Regions from separate parts of the Paenibacillus sp. FSL E2-0177 genome, predicted to be linked through region 1. Evidence: riboswitches for the same ligand, from Rfam matches in the RefSeq annotation. Region 1 holds a riboswitch; each other region holds the start of a gene.

Region 1 (4,771 bases):
CGCCTTGGTGGGCCGTTACCCCACCAACTAGCTAATGCGCCGCAGGCCCATCCCTCAGTGACAGATTGCTCCGTCTTTCATTCTTCTCTCAGGAGAAAAAAGAAATTATCCGGTATTAGCTACCGTTTCCGGTAGTTATCCCAGTCTGAAGGGCAGGTTGCCTACGTGTTACTCACCCGTCCGCCGCTAAGTCATTTTGAAAGCAAGCTTTCAAAATGACTCCGCTCGACTTGCATGTATTAGGCACGCCGCCAGCGTTCGTCCTGAGCCAGGATCAAACTCTCCAATTAGTATTGAAAAGAGCGATATGCTCATTTTGAAACATCTGACGAGAAAATTAATTCTCTAATTTTGGATTTCACTTACGTGAAATCCTACTCACTCGTTGTTCAGTTTTCAAAGATCAAGTTCTCGTTGGCGCCGTTTAATGTCTCAGCAGCAACTCTTATAATATATCATGTTGTCTTCAGAAATGCAAGCTTTATTTTTCGAAGCTTTTTATCAGCCTCGTCTGTATCGCCTGTACGCTGTCTAACAACGCTTACCTATAATACCCCAACTATTAATAGAAAAGCAACCCCTAATATAAAAATAAACAACTAGCTTAATAATTAAGCTAGTTGTTTATTTAATAGAGTTATGTTTCTAGCGACGAACTTAATAGTATTTTGCCGCAGTATATTTGCTTGAGGCTTTAATTAAATCGGTTTTCTTATCACTCTTTGAAAGTCCTGCATCCACTGTAGTATCAATGGTAACCCACTTCCCATTAAGCAACACTTCGTTCCAGGCATGATATTGCGTAACGTAGCTTGTATTCCCCATTACCAACTTAGCAGGAACATCTACACTCCGCAGCATTGCGGCAAAAAGAGAAGCGTAATCATAGCAAATCCCTTTTTTAGTAGTCAATGTCTTATCGATGCTTGGAATATAATCAGTAGTTACACTATTAGCAAGAGAGTAATCATATTGTACATTCGCAACTACATAGTTATAGATCGCTTTAACTTTCTCTTCGTCTGTTGTTTTGCCTTGTACTAATTGTTTAGCTTTGACAATCGCTTTATCAGAAGAACTCCATTTCACATTCTGTACGGAGCCCAAATATACGGAATTCGAGTCACTCATGGTTACGTCTACTACTTCGGAATATAATGCTTTGTATTTATTGCCGGTTGTATTCTCCAGAACAGAAACCTTATAAGTCCCATTTCCTTGTTGCAAAGGGAAGTCCTCAGCTTGTCCAGAAGCATACAAGTTATATGTATAGCTGCTGTTATCTTTGGTGATCATGAGTTTGATTCTTTTATCTTTCGGAATATCATAGTTAATACCAATAACACCTTGAGCCACTTTGGATGTAATCAACCAGCTGGCATCTGCACTTGCAGCTTGAGCTGTACTTACCGGAACTGAAGTCATTAGGACGAACAACGCCACCAGCATAAAATAAACCTTTTTCACGGATAAAACTCCTTTCGGTAGCTGGCTGCCATCCTTTCGGGAAGGCCCTTTAGCTTTGCGTCCCTACCTTTCGATAGGTTTGCCGTTATCGTATAAGCTCTATCTGTTCTAGCTTTACTAGATATAATTGATAGAATCCATTTGAAACAAACAAAAAAAGCCTCTTCATTCGGTAGCTGGCTGCCATCCTTTCGGGAAAAGGCCCTTTAGCTTTGCGTCCCTACCTTTCGGAAGGTTTGCCGTTATCGTGTTTAGCTTTCATAGTATAATACTATCATATTTATAGTTGTGAACAAGACCTAATTTACTAGATTACCCATTATTTTATAAATATCTCCCGGTATTTGTGTTTTCTTGTCATTCACTATTCTCATTTTGTTAATTTGGCATGAACAATCAGCCGATGCGTTGGATTCACTAGCGGATCACATGTAATCAGAGTAAGAATCTTATCCTTGTCATTCCCGTCAAGAACGGAGACATCACTCGGATCTACAACAGAAATATCGTATACCTCATAGTTAAACACCTGATCACTAGTCTTTACCGTGATAACATCCCCCACAACAACCTCATTCAATCTGTTAAACAAACGACCCGTAGTTCGAGCCCGATGCGCCGCGATTGCAGCATTCCCGATCTCTCCAAGGGGTGCCGTTTCTTTCATATGGGCTGCAGCATGTTTCATATTAGCTTTTGTAGCCCCTTCTAATACAGGCAGCTTCAAATCAATCTTATCGATTTCAATTAGTGCGATTACTTTGCCACCGACTTCAATCTCCGGTTCAGGCTTTTCTGTCTCTTGGGGTTGGGGCTGTGCCTGGGCATCCAGAACCGATTCCTCTGCTAACAGCTGAGTAACTTCAGCATACCTGCTCCTCAGATCTGACTGGGGAGTACTATCGGCAGTGCTTAGTTCAGCCGTTTCTAATAACTTCTCCTGCTGCCTGTCGTTGTACCATTCGTTAGCTGTCGGATATAACATGATAAGTATCCCAGCCAGTATGAGTAGATAGGAGAATTTACGCAATGTTATTCACCTCCGTATATTGTTTCTATGGTTATATACAAATCAAGCAGAAACAGCTACTTGCCTTTAAGCATAGCAACTCCTTCTGCCTGAAATTAATGTTTAAAATACCCATTTACGACTTCCAAAGAAATTGATGATCACCGTGATAAAGGTAACCAGCACCTTCGAGATCAAGACTTGAATACCTAGTTTGTCTGTCAACAGATGCATTAGCAGCAGTGATATTCCGAGCACTACCAGATTCAGCACGATAAACTTGACCAGCTGCACGCGGTCGAAGCCTTCTTTATTCCCCCGGTTGCGATCACGAAAGGTAACTTTTTTATTCAAAATAAAGCTATTCGCCGTGCCTGCACTATAGGAGATCACCTGCGCCAATGCGTATACCATCCCTAGTGAATTCAACAATGTAAAAATCACAAAATCAATAAGCGTATTGAGCAAACCTACGGCATTAAATTTGAGGAACTGTATGAATGCAGCGCGCAAGTTCTTATCTGACATCATTGTGGTCCTTCCGGCGGTCCAGTTGTTCTTCGTTCTGGTAGCCTTTAGTCTCACTAACAATATATAGCGGTCTATCTTTAGACTCGTCATAAATCCGTCCGATATACTCCCCAATCACACCCAACAGCATCAGAACGATACCGTTAAAGAGCAGATTAACGCCTACAATGGAAGCCCAGCCCGGAACCGTCCAGGAGGTAAAAAATATCTTTTGAAACAAGACGAAAAATAAATAGAGAAAGCTAGAGAATGAAAGGAAGAATCCAATATACGTAGCAATCTTAAGCGGCTTATGTGAAAAAGAGGTGATGCCATCTAACGCAAAACGAATCATTTTCTTCAGCGGATATTTGGTTTCTCCGGCAAAACGTTCTTCCCGTTCATATTCCACCATAGTCTGCTTGAAGCCAACCCAGCTCACCAAACCTCTGACATAGCGGTTCTTTTCTTTAAGTCCCCGCAGGACATCACATACCTTACGGTCAATAAGACGGAAATCGCCTGTATCCGTAGGAATATCCACACTTGTCATACTGCTGAGCAGGCGGTAAAAAAGCTTCGCGGTGACCTTTTTGAACATCGTTTCTCCGTGGCGCTTCAGGCGTTTCGCATATACAACGTCGTAGCCCTCTTTCCACTTCTCGATCATTTGCAAAATGACCTCCGGAGGATCCTGAAGATCAGCGTCAATAACAACAACCGCTTGACCTTCGGCATAGTCCATGCCAGCTGTAATCGCTACCTGATGTCCGAAATTACGCGAGAAGTCAATCAGCTTGACATGCTCGTCTCGTTCACAGATCTCCCGAATCATCTGGGCGGAACGATCACGACTGCCGTCATTGACGAAGACCAGCTCATAAGTATCGCCGCACTCGTCCATTACTTTTTTCAAACGTTCATAAGTATGGCTAATTACTTGCTCCTCATTGAACATGGGTACAATCACACTATATCTGGCTTTCACCTTTATTCCTCCTACAAGCTTTTTGGAGCGTTACATCCATCTACACTTCATAATAACGCTGCATTCATAAACTTATTTTATAGATTTTTATTAAATCCTAGAAAACCCAAGTTGGGAACCAACGCAGCATATCTTTCACGTAATCTCCACTGACCTGCATCCCTGACAGTACCGGGTAGAAAGCGATAAAGAGCAGCAAAGCAACGGCTACATAGACATACTGTACGTAACGGGCCTCAGGGAATTTACTATCCAGCAACTTCATTATATATACAATACCAAGAATCATAAATGGTACCATAGCAAAATAATGGTAAATAAATGTTTCTCTTGGGACAAGCATCCACGGAACATATTGCGAGAAGAAGGCGATCCAGATCATGTAGAGGTTCTTATCTTTACGTTTCAGCGTAATCCACAGCGTTGCCAGCATCGCAAAAATACCCGTCCACCAGATAAGAGGATTCCCCATAGTCACTATACTGCTGACCTGACCTTCCGGCAAACCTTCACCGCCGCTAAAGAACCAGACCGGTCTCTTCATAAACGGCCATTGCCACCATGAGGAAGCAAAAGGATGTGTAGCTACAAGCTGGCTGTGGTAGTTGTACATATTCTTTTGGGAATCAATCAAACCTTTTATAGTGAAGCCCTCTGCTGATGCAGATAACCCCGGCACAAAAGATAAGCTATAAATAATTACTGGAATAATTACAAAGAACCCGATACAACTAGCCAACGTAATAATAGTCTTTTTCCAAAAAGAATCTACTGCTTCACGACAGGTGCCCAGCAAT
Region 2 (4,771 bases), 180 kb from region 1:
TATAGGCGCCCGATAACCGCTACCTAGCGGATATCGGGCGCTGTCTACGTTCAGGACTTATTTTACATATCGACTTATAAAAGCTGTTACTACATCTATATACCCCGCCTTATCCGTATCATAAGACAATCCATGCCCCGCTTGCGGCACTATGAGCCTCTCTTTTGGACTCTGGCATGCCTCATACAATTCATTCATCATAGCAAAAGGTACAAAGTTATCCGCATCCCCATGAATAAAAAGAATCGGAGCCTTCGCTTTCCGCACTTGTTTTAATGCAGAGGCTTCACCAAAGCCATACCCCGCCTTCAAGCGGGTGATTAGACTTGCACTTTGAACGAAAGGGAAACTTGGCAAGCGATACATGCGTCGTAGTTGGTAAGATAATTGTGCTTTTACTGAGGTATAAGCGCAGTCCGCAACAATAGCTTTTACCTGCGGCGGAAGATCTTCCCCTGAGGTCATTAGCACTGTAGCACCGCCCATAGAGACGCCGTGAAGCACAATTTGAGCACTAGGCCCAGTCTTTTTAATCATGTATTCAATCCATTGCAAATAATCTTTTCGTTCCGGCCAACCAAAACCAATGTAATCCCCTGCGCTATCTCCATGCCCTCTTGCATCGGGAATTAGGATGTTAAAGCCTAAGTTCTCGTAGTAGATTTTGGCGTACGCCCCCATATCCTTTGCTTTACCTGAATAACCGTGGGCTAGAATGGCTGTGCGTCCCGCAGCACGATTAGATTGGAGTAAGTAACCTCTTAATTTAAGTCCATCTGCAGATACGATCTCAATATTCACGAAGCTCTGGCGAGAGACCCAATCCTTCCCCTCCCCCCAAGAAGCTCCGGCAACCGGAGGATCAGCCTTCAGATTAGGATTATTACTTAGAAATACCTTTGGCGCTCGTTTAATAGCAATACCGTAGAAGAAAAATCCCACATAGATTAGAATCCCTATGATGATTACAGCGCTAATAATGAACCATATCAATTCGCCTTCGCCATCCCCTCTTCATTTCTTTTGCAACAAGAGTATACCATCTACTTAGAATGCACCAAACTATCGCAATCATGACATACAAATAGAGCCGCCATCGGGACATTCCCGAAAGCGACTCTATGTTGATCTACCCTTTATTATTTATTCTTTTTGGAGAACTTGGTTCTCATTAATAATCCGATAAGTGCAAAACCTAAACCTGCTACATAGTAAGGTGCAGGACTTGATTCACCCGTTTTTGGCAATTCCTTCACAGGTGGCTTTCCTAATGGGATCGTATCGTCCACTACGATGATTTCATCAGGTGTTGGTGTTGGCGTTGGTGTCACTGCCGGTACCGGACCTAATGGGATCTCATCATCATCAACAAGTACTTCTGTGCTATTCGACGGTGTTGGTACTGGCGCTGGTGTCGGCGAAGCTACAGGCCCAAGCGGCACAGGATCTTCTGCAAGAACTATAGTGCCAATTACGGATGATGGCGTTGGTATCGGGAACACAGAAGTCTCTGGTGTCGACGTTGGTGTTACCTCTGGCGTTACCGTCGGTGTTGGTGTTGCTTCAGGCGTTACCGTCGGTGTCGGTGTTGCCTCTGGTGTTACCGTTGGTGTTGGTGTTGGCGTCACTGTCGGCGTTGGTGTTGGTGTCGGCGTTGGTGTCACTGTCGGCGTTGGTGCCGGTGTTGGCGTCGGCGTTGGTGTTGGTGTCGGCGTCACTGTCGGCGTCGGTGTTGGTGTTGGTGTTGGCGTTGGTGTCGGCGTCGGCGTCGGCGTTGGCGTTGGTGTCACTGTCGGCGTTGGTGTTGGCGTCACTGTCGGCGTTGGTGTCACTGTTGGCGTTGGTGTTGGTGTCACTGTCGGCGTTGGTGTTGGTGTCACTGTCGGCGTTGGTGTCGGTGTTGGCGTCACTGTCGGCGTTGGTGTCGGTGTTGGCGTCACTGTCGGCGTTGGTGTCACTGTCGGCGTCGGCGTTGGTGTCACTGTCGGCGTCGGCGTTGGTGTTGGTGTCACTGTCGGCGTTGGTGTCGGTGTTGGTGTCGGTGTTGGCGTCACTGTCGGCGTTGGTGTCGGTGTTGGCGTCACTGTCGGCGTTGGCGTTGGTGTCACTGTTGGTGTCGGCGTCACTGTCGGCGTTGGTGTTGGTGTTGGTGTCACTGTCGGCGTTGGTGTTGGTGTCACTGTCGGCGTCGGCGTTGGTGTCACTGTCGGCGTCGGCGTTGGTGTTGGCGTCACTGTCGGCGTTGGTGTCACTGTTGGCGTTGGCGTCGGTGTCACTGTCGGCGTTGGCGTCACTGTCGGCGTTGGTGTCGGCGTCGGCGTTGGTGTCACTGTCGGCGTCGGACATGGTGTTGGCGTCGGTGTCGGCGTTGGTGTCACTGTCGGCGTCGGCGTTGGTGTCACTGTAGGCGTTGGCGTCGGTGTCGGTGTCGGCGTTGGCGTTGGTGTTGGTGTCGGTGTCACTATCGGCGTTGGCGTTGGCGTTGGTGTCACTGTTGGTGTCGGCGTCACTGTCGGCGTTGGCGTTGGTGTCACTGTTGGTGTCGGCGTCACTGTCGGCGTTGGTGTCGGCGTTGGTCCAGGTTCATCACCATCGTATGGATAGTGGTGAAATTCACCACCACCAGTACCTTTGAGTGAAGCCGCCACTAAAGTACCGTTAATCTGACCATTAATAAAATCAACATGAGCATAGGGGGCAAGTATGCTTCCCATTACACCTATGCCTGCCATATCAAGATACGCAGCTTGGCTAAAGTTAAGCAAAATTTTCTTGCTGTTCAACACGTTATTAGGTAGAAATCCGAAGTTTTTCATTTTTACGTTAGAACCATCAATATTAATAATTGCAGTAGATCCTGAAGGAACATTTATTGTAATTCCGTAGGTATTAGAGACGTTATCTCCTGAAACATTAAAAACATTGACCGCAGGATCTGTACCTGTCAGGGTAAGGCTGCCATATCGGTACACTGTTGTTCCATTCGCCGGCAATGCTGCAAGTTCTGCTGATTTGTCCTTCAAAGACTGACCTACTGCTGAAAAGTCAATCGTACTCCCCTGTCTTTTTGTACCACCCTTGAGGAGCGTTACATTCCCTGAAAAATCTCCCCCGTGCACGATATTCCCATAAACAGTACCTCCGTTGAAAGTAAGATTCCCTCCAACAACAAGTGTGTCAGTCAGGGAAACCTCTGCAGCGGTCAACCTATCTCCAACACTATAGTTGGTTAAGTTAACGTTACCTCCAGCAGCAAACCTTCCTTCCGTATCCGAAACTGTTGTTATATCCCCTAGAATAAACACGTTGTAGACCGCTGCAATTCCCAATGTAGAAGAACTACTAGCTCCAGCAACTCCAGCTCCCAATGAGGAAAGCCCACTACCTACCGTCAAAATCCCAGCTAATACAAGCGAGAGTAACGGTTTTATTCTTCTTTTCAAATGGCACACCTCCTAAAACTATGATTTATATTAATCAGAATAATTACCAGAAACTCTAAAGGACCTAACAACAAAAAAGACCGCCAAAAAGAAGTGAAATTCCCTTCTCATGGCAGTCGGACGGTCATTGTGCCTTTAAGACACTTTAGACTCCTGGACTTTGCGTCCCGCCCTTTCAGACGGTTTGCTATTATCATGACTATATATATGTATTACACTGCAAGTCCAGAACTGGTAGCTGAAGCATTCTATCCAATAACAGTCTATGACTTTTAATACTTTTGAATTAATAACAGTTTAGCTCCCGACACCCACAATTGTCAATCAATTCCTTTCGATAATTCCCCGCATTAGTACCACACAAAAAAAGCGCCTAAAGGCGCTTCGCATAAGGTTTTTCATTAAATTTTAAAGTAACTGTATATAGCCCAATATGGATATCCATAAGGGAACACTCAGAATTAAACCAAAAAACAATCCACGCTGGAGGCTGCCCTCTTTTTCCATCATAATTCTCCTTTATTTGCGTTCGATACATTAATTTTTATTATTACAATTTTTAATATAATTTATTCTTCGTTATTTAGTTGTGAATTTTATCACATTGGATAAGCTGTTTAGAAATACCATTGATTATTTTTGGAATATCGGGGTAGAATACGAATATACGTTCCTATTAGAGGTGATGAGATTCATGCATAGAGCAGAAAGCAGGGACAACATGCTGGTGAAATCTTATTTATTGCTTCCGATGATTTTATCAGCTTTCGAACGGGACTCCGCCATTTTATCTACACACTTACGAACACCCGCCCCTTATCTGGAGGTGCTTGGAACAGCTGCTGCAGTAGCTACAACAGATCTAAGGGATGTTCGTGCAGAAATGAGAAGACGGGGAATCAAGGTGTATGAGCAAAACAGACTTAATACTGGAATTGAAGCCAAGTATATATGTCGTGGCTATCATGAACGAATGCTGCTGTTGAATGACATTGTTGCGGCTCAGGCTGCCATCCATATGCGCAGATACCTAGGGCTGGATATTTCATCTTTTAAGAGTTACGAAGAACAGTACCAGATTAAGTAAAGCTGTATAGAAGCCGCTGCGCTCTCTCCCCCAATCAATTAGTGAACAAAAAAATAGGCCTTACCATGGGAGTTGGCAAGACCTGAGAGAGATATACCACAAAACACTGGGGGGTGTTTGGTGTCTCTAATATATACCTCGAACCTGAAAAAAAGCTGATAGGCACATAAAAATTACATTAAAAATATTGTTCGCCGTTCAGAAGTGATTAGAGTGCTCCCACAAGCTTAGCCGACCTTTA
Region 3 (4,771 bases), 1.7 Mb from region 1:
ATCTCGGTGCATACGATCGTGGCATTTGCAGCCTTGGCAGCGAGAGCTGCCAGTCCACCAGAGTGATCAGGCTCTGTATGATTAATTACAATGTAATGGATATCTAGAAGATCAATCATTTCACCCAGACACTCGGCATATTCACGTCCGAATTCCATATCTACGGTATCAATGACAGTTGGCTTACCTGTTTTTAATAAATAAGAATTATAGGTAGTTCCTTTTGCCAGAATCAGGCGGTGAAATGGAACCTGGCGGTTATCGATTTTGCCTATCCAGTAAGTATCCTCGGCGATTTTTTTGAATTGTGTACTCATTTCTTTAACCTCCAATGTTTGATTGATAATGTTTATCAACAACCTTATTTTATTATGGCTGCCAAACAAAAAAGAGGATTTGAATCAAATTATAAAAGTTTGAAAAAAATGAATACCTTAAATTTAGACGATCTAAATAAAGTGATTATGCGTTGGGTCACATTTTAAATAAAAAGCCACACAAATGTTTGCACTTCGCCTTAAAGAAAGAATAACCCCTAACAACTTTATGCCATATCCTAATGAAAATAATAAAAAGGTGGATATCCATGACTGAAATACAAATAGCTGCTGTGGGAGATCTAATGGTCAAACGTTATATTATTTCGGATGCTAAACAGCCTGACGGAACCTATTCGTTCAGCCCCCTGTTTGCAAAAGTAGCTCCTTATCTGAATCAGGCTGATTTGACGATTGGCAATCTCGAAACCACCTTTGCTGGAAGCGGCCCCGAATGCCGGAAAAGCCCCCGATCAGGCGGTCCGATATTCAAATGTCCAGACGAACTGGCCCCTGCACTTAAGGAAGCCGGATTCGACGTATTAGTAACGGCCAACAATCATTGCATGGATTATGGTGCCCCGGGTCTGGTTCGGACGTTACGAGTTCTGGACCGTAATGGAATCGACCACACGGGAACAGCTAAATCATTAGAAGAATCCAAGAGAACGCTTATTAAAAACGTCAAAGGAATTACGATTGGCATCCTCTCCTACACAGCAGGAACCAACCGAATTCCTGTACCAGTGAGTAAGCCATGGCTGGTTAACCGGATATCTACGCCCAAGATCATTCGGGAGATTCGAGATTTAAAAAAGAAAGTCGATCTAGTCTTGCTTTATCTGCATTTCGGAAGCGAATATCGTTACACTCCAAACAAGAGGCAAAAAGAGCTGGTCAATCTCTTTTTTAAAAATGGCGCCGACATCATACTGGGGTCTCACCCACATGTTCTTCAACCGTTAGCGCTTCGTGGAAAAAAACAATTCGTTATTTACTCATTGGGGAATTTTGTTTCTACTAAACTAATGAATATTCCTTATACACAAAGCGGTATCATTCTTACGCTTAAAATAAAGAAGGATGAAAAAGGACACACGAGTATAACTAACGTAGGTTACATCCCGACTTGTGTAGATCGAAGAATAAAAAGCGGCAGGAAAATTACAGAGATCATCCCCATCCGCGACGCATTAAAGAGAAGCGACACCGACATAAAAACAGAACGGCGAAATCTCATGAATCGAATGTTGAAACATACGACAACAATCTTAAAGAGGGAATAGAGTCGTTACAGAAAAATAACGTTCCGCGGAATTTACCGCGGAACGTTATAGATTTAGACCTCAAAACTGTGTTTGGGTTTAGCGTAAACGATCAGGCATCATTAATTTAAGGAATTCTAGAATACCATTCTCTACTACAAGTTCTTCTCTATCTTGATCAGCAAGTACTCTTCTGATGAGATCTTCTTTACCCTCCAGTACTTTACTTGTCCAATGAGGATCAATGATAAGAGACCGTCCTACTGCTACTAATTCAGCATTTGTCAACGTGTCCTCTGCGTCCTGTTTGGTACGGATATCTCCTACCCCAATTAAAGGTATACGGCCTTTGATTTTCTCATGCACATATTGCAGGATTGATTTTTCTTTAAAATCTTCTGATGCAGATACTTTCTTGAAGTCCCCTAATGAAATATGCAGATAATCCAGCTTTTTATCAGCTAATTTATCAATGAGATAAAAGGTATCGGTGATTTTAATTCCAGGCTCTTCATATTCTTCTGGAGAAAAACGATAACCGACAATAAAATCCTTAACCTTTGAATTGTCAACAACAGCAATAACTGCATCCACTAATTGGTTAATGAAATTAAATCTTTTTTCTAAGCTTCCTCCCCATTGATCTTCACGACGGTTGGAGTGTGGAGAGAAGAATTGTTGGATTAAATATGTGTTTGCTCCATGAATTTCTACCCCGTCAAATCCAGCTTGAATAGCACGTTGAGTCGCTTTTTTAAAATCCTCAGTTACACCGAAAATTTCATCTTCTGTTAATGCTCTTGGAATTTCTGCATTCGGGCGTTCAGCAGCAATGGCGCTGGAGGAAACGGGTTGTACGCCACGCAATATTTTTGAATCTGTCATTCTTCCTGCATGGAATAGCTGTAAAATAGCCTTTGTTCCATTTCGTTTAATAGTAGATGCTAATCGGCTGAGGCTAGGAATAAATTCATCGGAGGAAACACTAAGTTCACCTTCCCATCCTTTTCCACCCTCTTGTACATTTGCTGCCGCAGTGATGACCGCACCTACTTCGCCCGTTCTTAGCGAATAGTATTTCAATTCATCTTGTGTTACTACACCGTCATAAAAGCTCATTCGCGTGGTCATTGGAGCCATAACCACTCGGTTTTTTAATGTCAGCCCTCTGCGAAAAGTTAATGCTGTGTCTAGTGCTATCATCTTTTTCCCAACTTTCATTAAATTATATTTAGATAAAATATTATATACATGCGCATACATATAAATTACAGCAATGATTTATTCTTGTCAACTAATAAAGAACTGCTATTGAATACAACAAAAAGCGCTGTTCATTGGAACAGCGCTTTTTGCTCGATATGAATGGTCCTTATTATTCTAGTTCGGCCGGTTTTACAATGGCTGCACCTTTATTATTTTTGGAATATTTAGCTTCGATTTTCGTGGTGTATGTATCTTTGGCTCCATCACTTACCAGCACATAACTCAGATCGACTGTCAGCTTTTCCGTTTGCCAGGTCTTAGTATTGACGAATAATTTCCACGTTACGCTTTTGGGTTGAACTGTCTCTCCATCCCAGAGGTTCTCCTGGTCATAGAGTTTGATTATCCCCTTAGCTGCTGTCGGATCGGTTACCGTGAATTGTAAGACTGTTTGTGCGCCAGCAGTGCTGACTTTCATGGATTTTTTATAACTTTTGACCGAATCAAGCATGGAAACAGGATCGTATTGGCCTTTAGAGTAAAAGGCATCCCATTCCGTTTTCTCCAGTCCAAGCCAATATTGTGCATCAGGATCGATTGGCTCCCCGTCATCGTCGTAACCTTCATCTTCAGATTCATCGATCAGTTCACTTCCGTCTACAAGATAGTAAAACTCCTTGTCATTGGCATATAGACTGTACGATGTTTCTAAAAGACTACTAGCGACAGTGCCTGCTGCGGCAAAATTCGGCAGACGGTTGATATCCAGCTTCAGAGTGTTGGTGTTGCTGATACGCACCCCGCCGCTTTGAATATCCTGTTTTTTGGTCACATCCAGATGGAAATTCTTTATTGCTTTGGAGGCTGCCGTTACTTTGCTGATCATCTGATCCGCGGTTACTACTGTTGAGGTAGCTGCTGACACTACTCCTGGATTAGACATCCATCCGATCGTTCCGGACAGCAATAAAGCACCTACTGCCAAACTAGTACCTATTGTTTTGAAAAAACTGTTCATGTACTTCCCCTTTCGGCCCCTTGCGATAATGTAACGCCGTATAGGTCGAAATAATAAAAGAGCTCAAAATAGACTACATATTCTTAGAGCTATCCTTTATGCTTCATAAGACATCCCTATGGCGGCCTGGCGATCATTTCCTTCTGTCGAAAGGTTTTAGACCCATGGCTTTGTGTCATCATCTTTCGATGATTTTACCTTTAACGCGGACATTCAATTAGTTTTAATAGATTACGGACGCATGTCCCACCGCTAATTTTATCATGGTTATAATTACCTGTAAACGACTTATCTTCCATTCGAATTCGCTATGATACTCAGAAGAAATACTACAATCAAAATGAAAAATGAACGATTACATACGCTTATAAGTCTTATTAATGAGAACAGTAAAGACAGGGGGTGCAGCAAAATGAGTGACCGGGAAATTTTCGAGCTCTATAAAGAACAAGTATATTATTTTTGTTACTACTTAATGAAAAATCAGGCAGATGCGGAGGATATTTCCCAAGAGGTATTTGTAAAAATTATCTTAGCGGATAAGTCGAAGGTAAGAAACTTGAAAGCTTGGATTTTACGAATTGCTTCGAATGAGTGCAACAGTGTGATCAAAAGGCGTAAGACGGGGTGGATGAAAGAAGTACGTAATTATTTACTATCCAGGTCTGAGGAATCAAACCCTGTAGAAAAACGTTTGGATCGACAGGAAACTAAAAAAGAATTACAAGGGTTATACAGTCAGCTTCCTGACAAAATCAGAATGGTAGTAGTCCTTCGTTTTATAAACGAATTGACTGTACCCGAGATCTCTAAAGTTATGAGCATACCCGAAGGAACTGTAAAATCCAGACTGAACAAGGGACTTAAAATACTAAATAGAATGGGTGGAACCCAACTAAAGGAGCTGAATAGTAATGAGTCTGTATATTGAAAAAGATAAACATATTCCCCGACCGGATTATGAT
Region 4 (4,771 bases), 380 kb from region 1:
GGATCTGACCAAACATTGGGAGCATTCGGACTCCATACCCATAACAAATTATTTAATTTATGAACGTTAACAAAACGGTCATACATAATATTCCATAGTTTAGAAAAGTTATTTTTCTTCCCCCACCAGAACCAGTTCCCGTTCATTTCATGATAGGGTCTCCAAAGCACCGGAACGTTGGCATCGCGCAAGCTTTTTAAAGAGACGGCCACCTTATCAAGCTCAGCGATCAGATTGTTATATTGCTTGGTACCCGGTGTAACGTAACTATCGAACTCACTCTGGCTAAGTGTTTTTTTCACATTATCCCAGTCATAAGAGGTGCCCGGCAGGTTAGCATGAAAAGTCATAGCTACGATCCCGCCCGCTTTATTCCAGTTGATGGCGCTGTTCACCACATTTTGACGTTGCCAAGCCATCGTTGCTTCGGACTGGCCACTGATCGCACCCATTTCATAACCGTGAAGAGCCGCATATTGTCCGCTGGTTCCCTTCAGCATATTGTTAATTTCATCTGGACTTTCTAAATAGTCATGTTGACCGGCAATAATACCTTTTCCTGAGATCGAGTAAAAATAGTTAAGCAGCTTTACGGCTTCAGGTGAGGCACCTGGGGTAACTGGCGTTCCAGAATTTGAAGCAGCTATGACAACAGACGGCGAAATTCCAACAGCAAGCGGAAGTGCAGTCAGAAACAGGACGAGTGACAGAAATGCACCAAACAATCGATACGTACGGTAAGCTTTCAAAATAATCTCCCTTTCGGTAGCCAGGCTGCCACTCTTTCGAAGGCCCTATAGCTTTGCGTCCCTACCTTTCGATAGGTTTGCCTTTTCAATTTAAGAGAAATAATCTCTCTTACCGTAAGTATCGACGACAATTAATGATATATTTAGTGTTTTTATGACTTTTTTTGATAATTGAGTCAATTTACCTGTTTCAAGAAATTTTGAATTGGTTAAATAGATAGGTTAGACCTATGAAATGAATTGTTGTAGTTCTATATCATTCCAGTCTAAAGTAATACGTATGTTATCTTCTTCTACTAATTCAGACCCCGTCTGTACCTCTATAAACTCAACATCCGTCAAAGCAAGGATCGCGTGCTTCGTTCCTTCCGGTATACGTACCACGTCCCCAGCCTTCACATTATGTTTTTTCTCATTCAGCACAATACTTGCTTCGCCGCTGACGATTGTCCAAATTTCACTACGCTTGCGATGTAATTGATAGCTGATATTATTCCCCTCGGATATAAAAATCCGTTTGGTCAGCACTTCATTGCCTTCATCATATTTCACATAATCAATAACTTTGTAATGACCCCAACGGCGTTCCTCGTACATCGGTCTTTGTTCAAAGGTCTTCAGCACTTCTTTAATCCGTGGGCTCTCAGCTTTATGGGTAACTAGAATCCCATCCGGGCTAGCCGCAATGATCAGATCCTTCGCACCAATTACCGTAATCGGAATGTCCAGCTCATTAATCAAGCAAGTCCCCTCAGAATCCGCCGTCACAAAACCTTTTCCTACATGCTTGCTGCTCATTTCCTCTGTCAGCGTATTCCACGTTCCAAGATCCTTCCAGAATCCATCATACGGCTGCACCACAATATGTTCTTCTTTCTCCACCACTTCATAATCAAAGCTGATGGAAGACAATAGCTTATACTGCTTCTGCAATTCTTCATATCCTAAAGGCAACCCTTTACGCTGCAAAATATCTAACAAGTACCCTAAGCGGAAGGCAAACACTCCGCAATTCCACAAGGCATTTTGCTCGATGAGCTGTTCTGCTTGTATGCGGTCAGGTTTCTCTTGAAAGTGACTCACCTTCATAAAACCATTTTCCCCCGCCTCTTCGGTGGTAGGAATAATATATCCGTATTTCTCTGAGGCATGTTCAGGAACAACACCCATTAGAGCCAGATTTGCTCCACTTTCCAGCATGGTCCCCTCAAGCATAGCTATGGTATCGAAAAAAGATGCTTCTACATAAGGGTCAACAGGCAATATTGCTACCGTCTCCGCTGGAGAAACACCTGCCACTGAATAAAGATAGGTAGCTGTTAAGGCGATAGCCGGAAAAGTATCCCGACGCTCCGGTTCAACGATAATCGGCACATGACTTCCCAGTTGGCTTTGTATCATTTCTACTTGGCCACGGCCGGTGGCCAGATAAGATGATTCTGCCATCCCTGCTTCCTCCAGCTGTCTCCAGACACGTTGTACCATGGATTCTGGTTCACCTTGAGGGCTTTCAAGTACCTTTAGAAATTGCTTTGAACGTGAGTCGTTGGACAACGGCCATAACCGTTTACCTGAACCGCCTGATAGAAGTACCATTTTCATAGAATGAACCCTCCTTGAATTATGGAAATCGAGCATATTTGAATTGTAATCAAAACGTCAGCTTCCGCTTAGCCTTATTTCGAGCGGATGCACTAAAAAAATTTGTTAGGTAGAAACCACTCCAAGGGATTTTGGACTTCCGATCGCTGTTATCCTCAGATTTCCTGATTGAACCGCTTCTCGCGGTAGAAATCCGAGGATGCATATGCTTTCGAAGCTAGCTTTCCTACGGAAATCTTTCGGGCGAACACTCCGTTTCTACAGTTCCAAATTCCCTTTCCGTTCTTAACCTAACCAACTTCTTCTTAATACTTGATCCGTGCGTACCGGGCTGTACCAGCCGGAAGCAGGCACGTTTTTCTAAAGATTTGCTTCTGCTCTGGGGGAGGCAGCTGCAACTGCAACAACTGTAAGAACAACTGCAACTACAAGAGCAAGACTAGTTGCCACCACAGAGACAATGACAACTACAACTACAAATGCTACTGCTACTGCGGTATATAATCAGAGTACCTAACTTTATAAATTGCTTAGAACCTTAAAATAAGGGAACGAAGTGGCGGAGGGGAATTTGGGAACTGTAAGAGCGATAGCGTCCGCCTTTGTCTGCGGATTTCTACCGCTATCAGCGGTTAAAATCAGGAAATCTGCAGACAACAGCGGCTGGAAGTCCAAACATTCTCTGGAGTCACGGCTCATCCCTAAATAGAAAAATCACAAGTTCAATCAATATAACTTAGATTAAACCGCTCCAGCCACACTAGCAGAATAACCGCTCAATCCACCCATCTGCGGGCGGCCGACAGAATGATAAACGAGTCCGGTACCCTCAATTTGCTCCTTGGAATACACATTGCGTCCATCGATCAGCACCCCATTGCGCATGCTTTTCGCCAGCTGATGCAGATCAATATCCTTGAGTAGGCTCCAATCGGTCAAGAGGCATACGGCATCGCTGCCCTCAGCCGCTTCCTCAGGCAGATTGCACCAGCGAAGCTGCGGATGATCATATTGCTGCCTGAAATTTGTAGCTGCGATTGGATCATATAGTTTGACTGTTGCCCCTTCAGCCACCAGTGCCTCAACAATCTCTCTGGCGGGAGCTTCGCGGACATCATCAGTATTAGGCTTAAAGGCAAGCCCCCATATCCCAATCGTCGAACCGCGCAGGCTGCCAAGTGATTCATGCAGCTTGGAGATGATCATAAACCGTTGTCCCTTGTTCACTTCGACTACAGATTTCAATAATTTGAATTCGTAATCGACGTTGCCCGCAATTTGAATGAGCGCATTAGTGTCTTTCGGGAAACAGGAGCCTCCATAACCGATACCAGCCTGCAGGAAGGATGACCCGATTCTTTGGTCCATACCCATTCCTTGTGCTACCTCGGTTACATCAGCTCCCACTTTTTCACAAATATTGGCGATCTCATTAATAAAGGAAATCTTCGTGGCCAAAAATGCATTCGAAGCATATTTGATCATTTCAGCACTGCGTATATCTGTTACAAATACATTTTCTGTGAAACCCTTATGAAGCTCGCGCATTGTTGGTTCCAGCTCTGGATTATCAAGGCCAATGATAATTCTATCAGGATGGAGGGTATCGCGAATCGCTGACCCTTCACGTAAAAACTCAGGTGCAGACACGATATCAAAAGAATGTTGGGTATACTTAGAGATCATTTGAGAGATTTTTTCATTTGTTCCTACTGGAACTGTAGATTTAGTCATTATAATTTTGTGCCCTTCCATCGCTTTGGCGATTTCAGCGGCTGCACCCTCAATGTAGGTTAAGTCTGCTTCACCGTTAGGCAATGATGGCGTACCTACAGCAAGAATGATAATATCTGAACGGCGCACCGACGCTTGAAGATCTGCAGAAAAAGATAACCGTTCCTCACGAAGATTCAGTTCAATCAGTTCCTCGATTCCCGGCTCATAGATGGGCGATTCCATCTGTTTCAGCTTCTTAATCTTTTCCTCGTCCTTATCCACACAGATGACATGATGTCCGCCCAGTGCAAAGCACACGCCAGATACAAGACCCACATACCCAGTACCGATTACTGTCAGCTTCATATTATCATCCTCCTTTTAGAAAATTGACGTACGCCTGCTCAACATACTGCTTGAACTTAACCATAAACGCCTGCTCATCGAATTTACGTGCATGCTCCATAATTTGATCGATATCCCAAGCGTAGGACTCTACCTCATAAATAGCCTTAAGTAGATCCTCCACTTCTTGATGCTGAAAGAACACACCATTTACATAAGGAATAATAGTATCTAGTGCCCCACCTGCTTGATAAGCAATTACCGGTCTTCCTGCAGCGTTCGCTTCCAGCGGTGTAATTCCAAAGTCCTCTTCTCCTGGAAAAATAAATGCTCTACACTGTGCCATCATTCCAGTTACT

The links. A riboswitch is a leader RNA that binds a small molecule or an ion and turns the genes downstream of it on or off. The one in region 1 is predicted to bind cyclic di-GMP.
Region 2: it holds a riboswitch for cyclic di-GMP, as region 1 does, so the genes downstream of both, MHI25_RS02835 (choice-of-anchor A family protein) here and MHI25_RS03610 (transglutaminase-like domain-containing protein) in region 1, are expected to answer to the same signal.
Region 3: it holds a riboswitch for cyclic di-GMP, as region 1 does, so the genes downstream of both, MHI25_RS11115 (DUF6612 family protein) here and MHI25_RS03610 (transglutaminase-like domain-containing protein) in region 1, are expected to answer to the same signal.
Region 4: it holds a riboswitch for cyclic di-GMP, as region 1 does, so the genes downstream of both, MHI25_RS05190 (glycosyl hydrolase) here and MHI25_RS03610 (transglutaminase-like domain-containing protein) in region 1, are expected to answer to the same signal.

Annotation. Positions count from the first base shown of each region.
Region 1 is NZ_CP150307.1:791,817-796,587, reverse strand. It holds rRNA gene MHI25_RS03615 (16S ribosomal RNA) at 1-290, opposite strand, end outside; gene MHI25_RS03610 (transglutaminase-like domain-containing protein) at 658-1,467, opposite strand; cyclic di-GMP riboswitch class I at 1,481-1,561, opposite strand; cyclic di-GMP riboswitch class I at 1,636-1,718, opposite strand; gene MHI25_RS03605 (class D sortase) at 1,838-2,497, opposite strand; gene MHI25_RS03600 (GtrA family protein) at 2,600-3,007, opposite strand; gene MHI25_RS03595 (glycosyltransferase family 2 protein) at 2,994-3,974, opposite strand; gene MHI25_RS03590 (phospholipid carrier-dependent glycosyltransferase) at 4,072-4,771, opposite strand, start outside.
Region 2 is NZ_CP150307.1:613,607-618,377, reverse strand. It holds gene MHI25_RS02840 (alpha/beta hydrolase) at 58-993, opposite strand; gene MHI25_RS02835 (choice-of-anchor A family protein) at 1,140-3,443, opposite strand; cyclic di-GMP riboswitch class I at 3,552-3,642, opposite strand; gene MHI25_RS02830 (hypothetical protein) at 4,033-4,530, shown strand; gene MHI25_RS02825 (ASCH domain-containing protein) at 4,729-4,771, opposite strand, start outside.
Region 3 is NZ_CP150307.1:2,512,060-2,516,830, reverse strand. It holds gene MHI25_RS11130 (FprA family A-type flavoprotein) at 1-317, opposite strand, end outside; gene MHI25_RS11125 (CapA family protein) at 587-1,603, shown strand; gene MHI25_RS11120 (NADH-dependent flavin oxidoreductase) at 1,682-2,803, opposite strand; gene MHI25_RS11115 (DUF6612 family protein) at 2,958-3,806, opposite strand; cyclic di-GMP riboswitch class I at 3,924-4,015, opposite strand; gene MHI25_RS11110 (RNA polymerase sigma factor) at 4,219-4,737, shown strand; gene MHI25_RS11105 (DUF4179 domain-containing protein) at 4,721-4,771, shown strand, end outside.
Region 4 is NZ_CP150307.1:1,176,534-1,181,304, reverse strand. It holds gene MHI25_RS05190 (glycosyl hydrolase) at 1-749, opposite strand, end outside; cyclic di-GMP riboswitch class I at 762-841, opposite strand; gene MHI25_RS05185 (sugar phosphate nucleotidyltransferase) at 978-2,351, opposite strand; gene MHI25_RS05180 (UDP-glucose/GDP-mannose dehydrogenase family protein) at 3,093-4,433, opposite strand; gene MHI25_RS05175 (glycosyltransferase) at 4,438-4,771, opposite strand, start outside.